One region of the Aeromicrobium fastidiosum genome, then DNA from elsewhere that is predicted to be linked to it. Evidence: riboswitches for the same ligand, from Rfam matches in the RefSeq annotation. Region 1 holds a riboswitch; the other holds the start of a gene.
What was found. Region 1 has a riboswitch for thiamine pyrophosphate ahead of JOF40_RS04175 (ECF transporter S component). Riboswitches for the same ligand answer to the same signal wherever they lie in the genome.

Region 1 (7,149 bases):
CTCGTCGACCTTGACGTTGTTGTCGGCCGCGAGCTTCTGATCTGCGGCGTCGCTCTTCTCGGACGGCTCGTCGAGCTCGTCGACGTCGGTCGTGTCCTTGTCGTCCGGATCGCCCTCGGTGTGTGCCTCGGCGGCCGCACCGACGTCCTCGGTCTCGGTGATCGAGTCGGGATCGGCGGCGTCCGACGCGTCGGGCTCGGCATCCGTCGCGGGGTCAGCGGCAGCGGCGGCGGTCGCGGCCTCCGCCTCCGCGACGACGTCGGCGTCATCGGCCTGCGTCGGCTCGACGACGGGCTCGGGCCCACGCTTGACGCCGGCCAGCAGCATCTGGGCGACGTCGAGCACCTCGACCTCCTCGCGCGCGGCACCCTCGGACTGCTTGAGGGTCAGGCCGTCCGACATCATGACGCGGCAGAACGGGCAGCCGACCGCGATCTGGTCGGCGCCGGTGGCGATGGCCTCCTCGGTGCGGTTGACGTTGATGCGCGAGCCGATCGTCTCCTCCATCCACATGCGGGCACCACCGGCGCCGCAGCAGAAGGACTTCTCGGAGTTGCGCGGCATCTCGGTGAACTCGGCACCGGGGATGATGCTGAGCAGCTCGCGCGGCGGCTCGTACACCTTGTTGTGACGGCCCAGGAAGCACGGGTCGTGGTACGTGATCTTCTTCTTCTCCTCGCCGGCGACGGGCGGGCGAGGCGTCAGCTTGCCCTCCCGCACGAGGCGGTTGAGCAGCTGCGTGTGGTGGACGACCTCGAGCTCGACGCCGAACTCGGCGTACTCGTTCTTGAGCGAGTTGAAGCAGTGGGCGCAGGTCGAGACGACCTTCTTGACCTTGGTCTCCTTGAACACCTCGGCGTTCTGCATCGCGAGCTGCTGGAAGACGATCTCGTTGCCCGCGCGGCGGGCCGGGTCGCCCGTGCAGGTCTCGCCGTCACCCAGGACGGCGAACGTCACGCCGGCCATGTCGAGCAGCTCGGCGACGGCCTGCGTCGTCTTCTTGGCGCGGTCCTCGTAGGCGCCGGCGCAGCCGACCCAGAACAGCCACTCGACCTCGTCGAGGTCCTCGACGTCGCGTCCGACCTGCTTGACCTCGAAGTCGAGGCCCTTGGTCCAGTCCATCCGGTCCTTGGGGGACATGCCCCACGGGTTCCCCTTGCGCTCGAGGCCCTTGAAGATGTTGTTGAGCTCGGCTGGGAAGTTCGACTCGACGAGCACCTGGAAGCGGCGCATGTCGTCGATGTGGTCGACGTGCTCGATGTCGACGGGGCACTGCTGCACGCAGGCACCGCAGTTGGTGCACGACCACAGCACGTCGGGGTCGATGACGCCGTAGACCGACTCGTCACCGATGAGGGGACGCTCGAGCTCGGCCTTCTGCTCGTCGGTGAGCTTGTCCTTCTCCTCGTCGGAGAGCGACAGCAGCGGTGCCTTGGCGTAGGCGTGCTCGCGCAGACCCAGCACGAGCAGCTTGGGCGACAGGGGCTTGTCGGTGGCCCAGGCGGGGCACTGCTCCTGGCAGCGTCCGCACTCGGTGCAGGTCGTGAAGTCGAGGATGCCCTTCCAGGTGAAGTCCTCGATCTTGCCGACGCCGAGCTTCTCGAAGTCCTCCTCCTCGAGGTCTTCCATCGTCTCCATGTCGAGCGGCTTGCCCTGGATGTAGATGGGCTGCAGGCCGCCGAGGGCCGTGCTGCCGTCGCTGTTGCGCTTGAACCAGATGTTCGGCCAGGCCGTGAAGCGGTGCCAGGCGACGCCCATCGTGAGGTTGCGGGCGATGACGATGAGCCAGACCATCGCGAGCGTGATCTTGAACATCGCGACGAAGAAGACGACGTTCTCGAGGCCCTTCTCCGACTCGGGGTAGAGCAGGTCGCCGACGTACGAGCTGAGCGGGAAGTGCGCGCGTCCGCCGTGCTCGCCGCCGTGGAAGTTCTCGATGAGCTTGTACTCGGCACCGCGGATGAACAGGATCGCCGCGCCCTCGAGCATCGCCATGGCCTCGACGAAGTAGGCCTGCCAGAACGTCGAGCCGAAGAAGCGGCTCTTGCGGTCGAGGCGACGCGGGTGGTTCCACTGACGGACGGCGATGAGGTAGACGATGCCGATCGTGCTGAGCAGTCCGAGGCCCTCGGCGGCCCATTCGTAGAGGTAGAAGTGTCCGATGATGGGCCAGGCGAACTCGGGGTCGAAGAGCTGGAAGTAGCCCTGCAGCACGGCGGTGCTGAGCAGCACGAACGCCGCGTAGACGAACCAGTGGGCGACCGCGACGGCCTTCTTCTGGAACATCCGGGTGTGCCCGAACGTCTCGATCAGCATGTTGGCGGTGCGCTTGGCCGGGTTGTCCCGTCGGCCGACGAGCGGACGGCCCGTGCGCAGCACCTTCAGCATGTCGCGCACGGCCTTGGTGGTGAGTGGCAGCGCCACGGCAGTGATGACAAGCGAGACGACGATCGCGACGACCTGCATGAAGGTCCCTACTCTCTAACGACGAGCCGGGTCAGACGGCGACCCTGACAGTAGGGCTGACATTAACCGGTCGGTAACTTCCGCGCCCAGTAAGGCTTGCCAAACGGTCGAAGAGTGAACGGGCTCACACTGCGGTGTTCCAGCAGTCGGGATCAGGCCGCGCGTCGCTCGCCGCGGACGGGCACGAGCGGGATCGCGAGGAGCGGGAAGATCGCGACCGCGGCGAAGGCGAACCCGTAGCCCCGTCCCTCGACGAGTGCCCCGACCACCGGCGGGACGAGCGCGGAGACGACGTACTGGCCGGTGTTCTGCAGGCCCATCGCCCGGCCCGACCAGAACGGTCCGCCGATCTCGGCGACCGAGGTGAACGCCAGACCGTTGTCGGCGACCGTGATGGCCGTCGCGATGACGATCAGCGCGATGCCGAGCGGGGTGCCCGACAGGAGTCCCAGCGCGAGCATCGTGGTGGCGGCGGCGATCGCCACGACCCGCATGGGCCCGAGCCGGCTGCCGACGTGGTCGGACCACCAGCCGGCGGCGATGCGTCCGCCCGCGCCCAGCACCTGGGTCGAGGCGACGAGCGCGCTCGCCGCGAACGTCGACCAGCCCTTGTCGTCGATCAGCCACACCAGCATGTACGTCCAGACCGTGAACTGCGGGACGACCAGCAGTGCCGAGGCCAGGTGGATGCGTGCCAGGCGGTGGTCACGGCGGTACGGATTGGCGAGCTGACCGGCGTCGGCCGCCTGCGCCCGGGTCGGACGCGGCGGATCGACGATCAGGGTCGCGCACGACACGGCGGCCGCGAGGGTGATGCCGCCGACCACCAGCAGCGTGGTGCGCAGGCCGTCGGCCTCGACGAGGTTGGGGATCAGCAGGGCGGCCGATCCGACGCCGAGCGGCAGGGCCGTCTGCCGGATGCCCATCGCGGTGCCGCGGCGGTGGGCGGGGAACCAACCGACCACGACTCGTCCGCTGGCGGAGTTGGTGCTGCCGGCACCGATGCCCCCGAGCAGGAACCACAGCGCCAGCGCCGTCAGCGAGGTCGAGAACGCCGCTCCGACCGCACCGGCCGTGACGACGGCGAGTCCGATCGTCATCGACGCGCGCTCGCCGATGCGGTCGACCACGAGGCCCCAGACGACGAGCGAGACGGTGATGCCGACGAACGGCGCAGCGACGATGACGCCGGCCTCGCGCAGCGACAGTCCGCGGTCGTCGCGCAGGAAGGTGATCAGGAACGGTGCGCCGTTGACGAAGATCGTGCCGGCGACCTGGCCGAGCATCGAGACACCGAGCATCAGCCACTTGTCGGGCGTGCGGGTCTCGGAGGTCATGTCCACATCCTGATACGAATCGTCTCAGGATTCAGACTACTCCTGTCCGCGAGGGCGGTGCGCTGGCGTCCACGGCGGCGACCGAGGTGGACGCCAGCGCACCGCCCTCGCGGGTCAGCAGGGCGGGCGTCAGTGGTCGAGGGCACCCACGTGGGCGAGGGCCTGCTTCAGCAGCGACCCGCGTCCGCCCTCCATGTCGGCCAGCACGTCGGGGTGCGCGGCCTCCTGGGGTGTGAGCCAGGTGAGCTCGAGGGCGTCCTGGCGCGGGTTGCACTCGCCCGTGACGGCGACGACGTAGGCCAGGGCCACGGCGTGCTGGCGTGGGTCGTGCAACGGGGTGACGCCCGGGAACGGGAAGTACTCCGCGACCGTGAACGGGACGATCGACGTCGGCAGCTGCGGGAAGGCCGTGGGTCCGAGGTCCTTCTCGAGGTTGCGCAGCAGCGCGTCGCGCACCGACTCGCCGTGCAGCACGCGGCCCGACACCAGGGTGCGGGTCATCGCGCCTGTCGTGGCCGAACCGCGCAGCAGGACGCCGATGTGCTCGACGGTGCCGTGGGCGTCGATCCGCACGGGGACGGCCTCGACGTACAGGATGGGCACCCGCGCGCGCGTCTCGTCGAGCGCGAACTCGGGGAGCCAGCCGGGATTCGGGTCAGGGGTGCGCACGGACATGGCCACATTCTGTCCCATGAGGGCACATGCCGGGCGGTGTGCCACGGCGGGGCGCGAACGGATGCGACGTCGGGTCGTGACGCGTGGACGAGGCGTACGACACATGCCGAGCTTGCGTAACCGCTGGTCAGATGGCGTAACCAGCAGTTACCTTGTGCTCCGTGACGAAGACTGCAGACGGCGCTCCCCTCACTGCCGTTTCCCTGGCGGTCGAGGCTGTCGCGATCCTGGTGTCGTTGGAGAAGGACGCGCTCGTCGCCGCCCTCCGCCCCCTCGAGGAGCTGGTCTCGTCGACCTCCAACGAGCTGGCGCTGCTCATCGTGTCGCAGCTGTGCGCCGGTGTGACGCTGGGCTGCGCCGATCTGCTCGGCGTCAATGCCGGCCGGCTGGTCCGCGACGCCGGCGCGGCCATGACGGGCGCCGATCGGCTCTGACCCGTCACGCCGACGGCAGGTGGATGGGTAGACTCGTCGGCACACGACAGGGGAGCGCCACCGCAGAGGGCGCTGAGAGTGCGGATCCGCCGCAGACCCTTGAACCTGCACCGGTTAGTACCGGCGAAGGGAGTCACGATGAGTTCTGCCACCACGTCCACGACGGGGTTCGACGTGCGATATCGCACGATCGACCTGGTCACCATCACGACCCTGGGTGTCGCCTTCGGCGTCATCTTCTGGGGCTGGGGCAAGCTGTACGAGCCGCTCAGCGGGCTCGCGGTCTTCTCCTATCCACCCAGCTCGGCACTGCTCGGCGGGGTGTGGCTGTCGGCCGGCGTCGTCGGCGGCCTGATCGTCCGCAAGCCCGGCGCGGCGTTCGCGACCGAGTTCATCGCCGCGACCGTCTCGGTCTTCATCATCGGCGGCACGCAGTGGGGCTTCAGCGTCTTCGCCTCAGGCTTCTGGCAGGGCCTCGGTGCCGAGCTGATCTTCTTGGCGTTCTTCGCCTCGCGCCTGTCGTTCCGGCGCTGGGGAGTCGTCGTCGCCGTCCTCGCCGGTGCCCTGGCCGGAGCGCTGGAGTCGTTCTACGAGTGGAGCGCCTACATCCCCGACTACTCCATGGGCGCCAAGCTCGCGCACCTCGGCTTCTTCATGCTGTCGGGAGCCGTGATCGCCGGGGTGGGTGGCTTCGCGCTCGTCAAGGCGCTGGCCCGGGCCGGTGTGCTCGACGCGTTCCCGGTCGGACGCGAACAGACCGTCGAGGTCTAGACAGCGGGCCGTGGACGTCATGGGTCGGGGCGGCATCCGCCTCCGCGACGTCACGTGGCGACCGATCGGGCGACGGCTCCCGGTGATCGCCGGGCTCGACCTCGAGGTCGAGCCCGGCGAGCGGGTGCTGCTGGTCGGGCCGAGCGGGGCCGGCAAGTCGACGATCCTGCACGTTCTCGCCGGTGCCCTGGGCTCGACCATCGCCGGTGACCTCGACGGCTCGATCGAGGTCGACGGCCGCCTGGGCCTGCTCCTGCAGAACCCGGCGGACACCGTCGTGGCCGAGCGCATGGGACGCGATGTGGCGTTCGGTCCCGAGAACGCGGGAATGCCGCGGGACGAGATCTGGCGGCGCGTCGACGAGTGTCTCGCGGCGGTCGGTCTGACCTACGGTCGCGACCACTTCACGGCCGCACTCTCCGGCGGCGAGCAGCAGAGGCTCGCGCTGGCCGGGGTGCTGGCGATGCGGCCGGACGTCCTGCTGCTCGACGAGCCGACCTCGATGCTCGACGCCGACACCGCGACGAGTGTCCGCGAGGCGATCCTGGCGGCGGCGGGCGACCGCACCCTGGTCGTCGTCGAGCACCGCATCGAGCCGTGGCTGCCGCACGTCGACCGCGTCGTGGTGCTCGGTGTGGGTGGCGTCGTCGTCAGTGACGGCACCGTCGGCGCCTTCCTCGCCGGTCCGTGGCCGGCAGGGGTGTGGATGCCGGGCCTGCCCACCCCTGCACCCCTCGACGTCCCGACCGAGCTGGTGCGTCCGGGTGCTGAGCCGATCGCGGTCACGGCCACCGATGTGTCGGTCGAGCTCGTCATGAGGACGCTCCGGGGCACGCAGCGCTCGCAGGCGCTGACCGGGCTGACGGCAGGTCTTGCCCCGGGCCGGGTCACGGGTTTCACCGGTCCCAGCGGGGCGGGCAAGTCGACCGCGCTCGCGGTGCTCGGCGGACTGCTGAAACCCAAGAACGGCATCGTGACGCCTGAGCTGCGACGCCGCCGATCCGTCGAGCTCGCGTCGATCGTGGGCTGGGTGCCGCAGAACCCCGAGCACGGCTTCCTCACCACGACGGTGCTGGCCGAGATCGAGCTCACCGCCGCCCGCGTCGGTCGCACGGTCGACGCCGCGGCGGTGCTCGAGGTCTTCGGCCTGGAGCGCTACGCGGCGTCCAACCCGTACCGGCTGTCGGGCGGCGAGCAGCGGCGGCTGGCGCTGGCGGCAGCGCTCGCGCACCGGCCGGCGGTCGTCCTGCTCGACGAGCCGACGGTCGGCCAGGACCCTGCGACGTGGTCCGCGGTCGCCGGCTGGATCGTGTCGTCGCGCGCGGCGGGAGCGACGGTCGGTGTGTCGACCCACGACGCCGACCTCGACCTCGACGTCGACCACCGCATGCGGTCGGGAGCGCTGGCGTGAGGACCGCCGTGCTGCGGGTCAACCCGCTGGCCCAGCTGTCGGTGGGGCTGTTCTC
Region 2 (7,149 bases), 1.8 Mb from region 1:
GAAGGTCGGCACGGGGACGGGCCGCGTGCCGGTCAGGATGCCCCGGTCGAGGTCGACGATCGTCATCTCGTCACGCCCCTTCGCTCTGGAGCACGCTGCAGGCACCGCACGCGGCGCACCCGGCGGCCTGGTCGGAGCCGTGCATGCCGGCCTCCATCAGGGCGTGGGCGACACGACGGGTCACGTCCTGCAGCACCTCGGCGGGCGGCGGGGCCACGCCGTCGACGTCCGTCGCGAGCGTGCCGGCCAGCGGCCTGAACGGCACGACGAAGGGGTAGACGCCCATGTCGACGAGCTCCTGCGCTGAGGCAACCATCTCGTCCGGGTCCTCGCCCAGCCCGACCAGCAGATAGGTCGAGACCTGGTTGTGGCCGAACACGCGGACGGCCTCGCGCCACGCGGCGCGGTACTCGTCGAGCGGCACCGTCGACTTGCCCGGCATCCAGCGGCGGCGCACCTCGTCGTCCATCGACTCGACGTGGATGCCGATCGACCGGGCACCGGCCTCGTACAGGTCGGTGATCGTGCGCAGGTCGGCCGGCGGCTCGCACTGCACCTGGATCGCGAGATCGGGCAGCACCTCGCGCACGGCCCGCACGCACCGTGCCAGGTGGGTCGCACCGCGGTCGCGTCCGTTCGACGTGCCGGTCGTCATCACCATCTGGGTGATGCCGTCGAGCTCGTGGGCGGCCTTGGCCACCTCGGCGATCTGCGCGGGCGTCTTGACCGCGATCGTCGAGCCCGCCTCGAGCGACTTCTCGATCGCGCAGAACCGGCACCGTTCGGCCTCGTCGTACCGCACGCACGTCTGCACGACGGTCGTGGCGAGCACGTTGGCCGAGTGCAGGCGCGCGATCTTCTCGTACGAGACGCCGTCGGCGGTCTCGAGGTCGTAGAACGCCGGGCGGCGCACCGGCTCCACGCCGAGGCCGGTGTCGGCCCCGTCGAGGAGCAGGCGCCCCCGGTTGATCGTGAACGGGCTGTCGGGATTGATCGGGATCGCGGTCCCGACCCCCCCGAGCAGCACGTGACCGTCATCGCTCGGTCCCGCACCCGACTGCCGGCTCACGGGCGCGTCGAGCAGCCGGATGCCCTGGATCGCGACGTCGACCCGGGTCGTCGTCCGTGTGGCGGTGGATCCACCGCAGGCGGGCGCGGTCATGATCAGAGGTTGTAGACGGAGTTGATGATCGCGCCCTTGCGGGCGTAGTGGATGATCGCGTCCTGCACGTCGAGCGGGTGCGCGGGAATGACGCCCTCGATCAGGTCCTCCTCGCGGATGCCGTGCAGCGCCAGGCCGAAGCGGCAGCAGTAGACCGTCCCGCCCTCGGCGATGTACGTCTCGAGCGAGGCGTTCATGTTGAGCTCGCCCGGGAAGCCCGCGTCGCCGGTCGTCGGGAAGCCGCGGTTGGCCGAGCACGCGAGCGTGCCGGGACCGTAGAAGTAGATCGCGGTCTCGAAGCCCTTGCGCAGTGCGCGGGTGGCCTGCAGGATCGCGACGAAGCTGACCGACGACTCGTGCGGGATGCCGTGGATCAGCGTGAAGTACGACTGCCCCTCCTCGGCCTGGTAGTCGGGGAAGATCTTGGTCGAGCCGTAGAGGTTGGTGCCCTTCGGCAGCGAGGGGTGCTGGATCTCGGCGAGCGAGGCCTCGATGTTGGCGGTGATCTGGTCGTCGATCTCGGTCATGTCGTCTCCTGTGCGATGGGTATGGGGTGCTGCACTGGCCGGTGGGATGCGGCCAGGGTTCGTGGGAGTCAGCCGTACGACGGCTCAGCCGTACAAGCTCTCGAAGTTGCCGCGGAAGAATGCCTCGAACAGCTCGGGGTCCTTCGCGACGGCAGACAGGCGCGCGTGCTCGCCCTCGAAGTCGCCCCAGGGGCAATCGGTGGCGAACAGGATGCGGTCGTGGCCGACGCCGCGCCTCTCGATCTCCTGCACGAGCCAGACCGGCGCGAAGCCGATCGTCCAGCTCGTGTCGGTGTAGACCTGCTTGCCGGCCTCGATCCAGTCGAAGAGGCGACCGCCGATGAGCTTCATGTGTCCGCTCATGCCGCCGCCGAGGTGGACGAGGTGGATCTTGGTGTCGTCGCCGTACGTGTCGACGAGCGTCCCGACCTGGTCGATGTCGGACGCGGCGCCCGGCGAGGTGTGCACGTGCACGACCAGGTCGTTCTGCGCGGCGGTCGTGAAGATCTTGTCGATCTCGTCGGCGCAGTCGGGGTCTGTGGGGTGACCGCCGAGCAGGAAGCTCGTCTTGAGCGCCTTGACGCCCGACTCCCCCACGAGCTTCAGCGCCTCGTCGTTGCGCGCGGCGTCGGATGCCTTGGGCGAGACCCAGAGGCCGCAGCTGACGCGGTCGTCCTTCTGTGCTGCCTCGACCGCCAACGGGTTGAGGTCGAAGGCCGCATCGGGCACCGGCACGCCGTAGTTGGGCAGCACGAGCGCGCGTTCGGTGCCCTCGCGGTCGAGGTCGGCGAAGAAGCCCTCGACGGTCTCCTTGGCGGTGACGTCGGCGCGGATCGCGGGGCCGCCGTAGAACGGGTACGCAGGCAGCGCGCCGATGTGACGGTGGCTGTCGAACACGCTCTTGGTCAAGCATCCGGTCAACGTCATGCATCCAGTCAGCGCCCCGGATGTTTCGGGTTGGTCACGCCCGGAACAAAGGCCCGTGAAGTGGCTGTGTCCGCGTGTTACGCGACCGGCCAGGCCTCGCCGCGCCAGGCGCTGTCCCAGAACATCCACTCGAAGCGGGTCGAGCGACGGTAGGCGTGCAGGACCGCGGTGCGATCAGTCGCGACGGCATCGAGGTAGGCCTCGGCGCGGCCGACCGCCTCGTCGAACTCCGGCGCCGCGTAGGCGTCGATCCATGCCCCGAACGGATGGTCGCCCGGCGCACGGCGCGCCATGACGTGCCGTCCGACCTCGGCGTACACGCGGAAGCACGGCAGCACCGCAGCCAGCGCGACGTCGAACGGCGCCGCGTGCGCGGCGGCCTCGAGCGAGCCGGTGTAGGCGACGCACGTCGGTGACGCCTCGGGCACGGCCGCCGTGTCGGGATCGAGGCCACGAGGGACCAGGTAGGCCCGGTGCAGCTCACGCTCCGCGGCGACGGCCCCCACCGCGGATCCGGCCAGCAGCTCGACCCCGGCGACGTCCGGGGCCCGTGCCGCCAGCGTCGACAGCACCCGCGCGTAGCGGTCGAGGTAGTGGGCGTCGTCGACCAGGTAGCGGGCGAAGACGTCCTCGGGCAGCGATCCGTCGGCCAGCCCCATGACGAACCCGTGCCGGCAGATCGCGTCGAACCAGTCGCCGACCGACTGCCAGCACTCCTGCGAGACGGCGGTCATCCGTGCACCCGGTGGTCGACGGGCCCGCTGCCGCGCCCCAGCTCGAGCCCGGCACCGGCGACCAGCGCCCGCGTCAGGTAGTCCTTGGCCGACGTCACCGCGTCGGGCAGGTCGTCCCCACGCACGAGGTACGCGGCGATCGCCGACGAGAGGGTGCAGCCCGTGCCATGGGTGTTGCGGGTGCGCACCCGGGGCGACTCGAGACGGCGGACGCCACTCGCCGAGACCAGCACGTCGACACACCGGTCACCGTCGAGATGCCCGCCCTTGGCCAGCACCGCGCCGGGGCCGAGTGCGAGCAGAGCCCGCGCGGCCGCCTCGAGGTCGTCCGGCGAGTCGATGCCGAGCCCCGTCAGCACCTCGGCCTCGGGCACGTTGGGCGTCACGAGCGACGCCAGCGGCACGAGCAGCTCACGGATCGCGGCGGCGGCGTCCTCGGGCACGAGCCGGTCGCCGGACGTCGCGACCATGACGGGGTCGAGCACGACCGCGGGCACAGGGCGCTCCCGCAGCATCGCCGCGACGGCCCGGACGACCTCGACCGAGCCGAGCATGCCGATCTTGACGGCGCGCACGTCGAGGTCCGTGACGACGGCCTCGTACTGCTGCCTGACGAAGGCCGCCGGCACGGCGTGCACCCCGGTGACGCCCAGCGTGTTCTGCGCCGTCAGGGCCGTGACGACCGTGGCACCGTAGACGCCCAGTGCGGCTGCCGTCTTGAGATCGGCCTGGATGCCGGCACCGCCCGAGGGGTCCGATCCCGCGATGGTCAGCATGACTCCCGTGCGGGTCATCGCACCGCCGCCGTCTCCGCGAGTGCGGCGTCGACCACGCGGCGCAGGTGCTCCGCCGCAGACCGCGGATCGGCCGCGCCGCAGATCGCGCTCACGACCGCCACCCCGTCGGCACCGGCGCGGACGACGTCGGCCGTCCTGTCGAGGTCGATGCCGCCGATCGCCACCAGCGGGAGCCGCCGCGCGAGCAGGTCCGCCACGGCCCGGACGCCCGCCAGCCCGAACGGCTCGGTCGCATCGGGCTTGGTCACCGTCGCCCACACGGGGCTGACCGCGACGTAGTCGCACGCCGCCAGCTGCGTGTCGTCGCCCAGCTGGTCGAGGTGGTTGATCGACCAGCCGATGACGGCATCCGGTCCGAGCGTGGCCCGCGCGACGCTGGGCGGGACGTCGCCGGTGCCGACGTGCACGCCGTCGACGGCCCGCGCGGCCTCGACGTCGTCGTCGACGATGACGGCCACATGAGCCGGCAGCGTCGCCCGCAGGGCCCGCGCCCGATCGGTCAGGGCTCGTGTCGTGGCGTGCTTGTCACGCACCTGCACGCAGGTCGCTCCCCCGCTGACAGCCGCGGCCACGACGTCGTCGAGCCGCTCCGTTCCGGGGTCGGTGACGAGGTACAGGCGCAGGTCGATGGTCACGACCGGACGACCCGGGCCGAGGCCACGCGGACGTCGTCGAGCGCCGCCAGCTCGTCGAGGAGCGCGACCCGGAACGATCCCGGCCCCGCCGAGCGCTCGCCGGCCCGCTCGCCCGCGACCGCGAGCATCACCATCGCCGCGACCGAGGCCTCGAGGGCGTCGGGCTCGACGGCGCAGCACGCCGCGACCAGCGCCGTGGCCGAGCACCCGAGCGCGGTGACCATCGGCATCCAGGCGTGGCCTCCGTGCACGACCGCGGTGCGGGAGCCGTCGGTGACGACGTCCTCCACCCCGGTGACCACGACGACGGTCGCCAGGTCACGGGCGAGACCCCTCGCCGCGTCGACGGCGTCCGACGAGGCGGCGTCGCTGTCGACGCCGCGGCCCCCGGTCTGCGACGTGGCGATCGCGAGGATCTCGCTGGCGTTGCCGCGCACGACCGTCGGCCGGTGCTCCAGCAGCTGTGCGACGATCTCGCGCCGGTAGGCCGTCGCCCCGACCGCCACGGGGTCGAGCACCCAGGGCGTGCCCACTTCGTGCGCGGCCCGGGCCGCCTCGATCATCCCGTCGACCCAGCTCGGTGACGGCGTGCCGATGTTGACGCCGACGGCCGAGGCGATGCGCGCGAACTCCCCCGACTCGTGCGGGTCGTGCACCATCGCCGGCGACGCCCCGACGGCGTTGAGGACGTTGGCGGCGACGTCCATCGAGACGTAGTTGGTCAGGTACTGCACCAACGGTGACTGCGCGCGGACCGCCGCGACGATCGACGGGGTCGCGGACGTGACAGTGCTACTCATGACAGGCTCCCTAGCGCCGGTGCTAACCGGATCAGGTTCGTCGGGTCTCATCTCAGCCCCTCGTGGGGCACCCCGGCTGTATGACGCCGACGATACACATCCCGCTCCGCCGCCCAGAGCGCCCCCTCACGCTCGCGAGTCGCTGAATCACCAACGGCGAGCCACTCGCTCACACACGAGGTGTGAACGAGTGACTCGCCGAGGGGTACTGGGTGACTCGCGAGCGGGGTGGTGGTGACTAGCGGGCGGCCTGGCCGTCGATGTAGTCGGCGTCCTGCTGCTTCCAGGAGAAGTGCGAGCGCAGGATCTTGCCGGTCTTCTCGATGGGGTGTCCGGCCTCCTCCTCGCGCAGGCGCAGGAACTCCGGCGCGCCGGCGTCCTGGTCGTCGATGAAGCGCTTGGCGAACGTGCCGTCCTGGATCTCGGCGAGGACGCTCTGCATGCGCTCCTTGACCGAGCCGTCGATGATGCGCGGTCCCGAGACGTAGTCGCCGTACTCGGCGGTGTCGGAGATGCTCCAGCGCTGCTTGGCGATGCCGCCCTCCCACATGAGGTCGACGATGAGCTTGAGCTCGTGCAGCACCTCGAAGTAGGCGATCTCGGGCTGGTAGCCCGCCTCGGTCAGCGTCTCGAAGCCGGCCTGGACCAGGTGCGACATGCCGCCGCACAGCACGGCCTGCTCGCCGAACAGATCGGTCTCGGTCTCCTCGGTGAACGTCGTCTTGATGACGCCGGCGCGGGTGCCGCCGATGGCCTTGGCGTACGACAGCGCGAGGTCCCACGCCTTGCCGCTGGCGTCCTGCTCGACCGCGATGATGTCGGGGATGCCGCGGCCGTCGACGAACTCGCGACGGACTGTGTGGCCCGGGGCCTTCGGCGCGACGAGCACGACGTCGACGCCCTTGGGCGGCGCGATGTAGCCGAAGCGGACGTTGAAGCCGTGACCGAAGACGAGAGCGTCGCCGTCGACCAGGTTGGGCTCGATGTGCTCGGCGTAGACGTGACGCTGCACCTGGTCGGGCGCGAGGATCACGATGACGTCGGCCTCCTCCACGGCCTCGGCGACGTCGCGGACCCGCAGGCCCTCGGCCTCGGCCTTGGCGCGGCTCTTGGAGTTGGCGGGCAGTCCGACGCGCACGTCGACACCGGAGTCGCGCAGGTTGAGCGCGTGAGCGTGACCCTGGCTTCCGTATCCGATGACAGCCACGTTGCGGCCCTGGATGATGCTCAGGTCTGCGTCGTCGTCGTAAAAGAGTTCAGCCACGGGTTCAGGTCTCCTTGGAAGGCGTGATGAAGGGGTTCGGGGGTGGTCAGCTGGCCTGCGTGCCGGGGACGGTGCGCAGCGTGCGGTCGGTGATCGATCGGGGTCCGCGGCCGATGGCCACACGTCCCGACTGGGCGATCTCGCGGATGCCGAAGGGCTCGAGGACGTTGAGCATCGCCGTGAGCTTGCCGGCGTCGCCCGTCGCCTCGATGGTCACGGCATCGGTGGCCACGTCGACCACCTTAGCCCTGAACAGATTGACGGTCTCGAGCACCTGTCCGCGGGTCTGCGGGTCGGTCTTGA

Region 2: linked by a shared signal. The riboswitch ahead of thiM (hydroxyethylthiazole kinase) and the one ahead of JOF40_RS04175 (ECF transporter S component) in region 1 are both predicted to bind thiamine pyrophosphate.

Annotation. Positions count from the first base shown of each region.
Region 1 covers NZ_JAGIOG010000001.1:846,687-853,835, reverse strand. The annotation lists gene JOF40_RS04195 ((Fe-S)-binding protein) at 1-2,466, opposite strand, end outside; gene JOF40_RS04190 (MFS transporter) at 2,619-3,803, opposite strand; gene JOF40_RS04185 (DUF4916 domain-containing protein) at 3,933-4,478, opposite strand; gene JOF40_RS04180 (hypothetical protein) at 4,640-4,912, shown strand; TPP riboswitch at 4,951-5,061, shown strand; gene JOF40_RS04175 (ECF transporter S component) at 5,051-5,683, shown strand; gene JOF40_RS04170 (ATP-binding cassette domain-containing protein) at 5,703-7,094, shown strand; gene JOF40_RS04165 (energy-coupling factor transporter transmembrane component T family protein) at 7,091-7,149, shown strand, end outside.
Region 2 covers NZ_JAGIOG010000001.1:2,601,343-2,608,491, reverse strand. The annotation lists gene JOF40_RS12925 (MSMEG_0567/sll0787 family protein) at 1-66, opposite strand, end outside; gene JOF40_RS12920 (MSMEG_0568 family radical SAM protein) at 71-1,162, opposite strand; gene JOF40_RS12915 (MSMEG_0572/Sll0783 family nitrogen starvation response protein) at 1,165-1,689, opposite strand; gene JOF40_RS12910 (amidohydrolase family protein) at 1,774-2,616, opposite strand; gene JOF40_RS12905 (TenA family protein) at 2,694-3,350, opposite strand; gene thiD (bifunctional hydroxymethylpyrimidine kinase/phosphomethylpyrimidine kinase) at 3,347-4,144, opposite strand; gene thiE (thiamine phosphate synthase) at 4,141-4,782, opposite strand; gene thiM (hydroxyethylthiazole kinase) at 4,779-5,582, opposite strand; TPP riboswitch at 5,572-5,667, opposite strand; gene ilvC (ketol-acid reductoisomerase) at 5,821-6,846, opposite strand; gene ilvN (acetolactate synthase small subunit) at 6,893-7,149, opposite strand, start outside.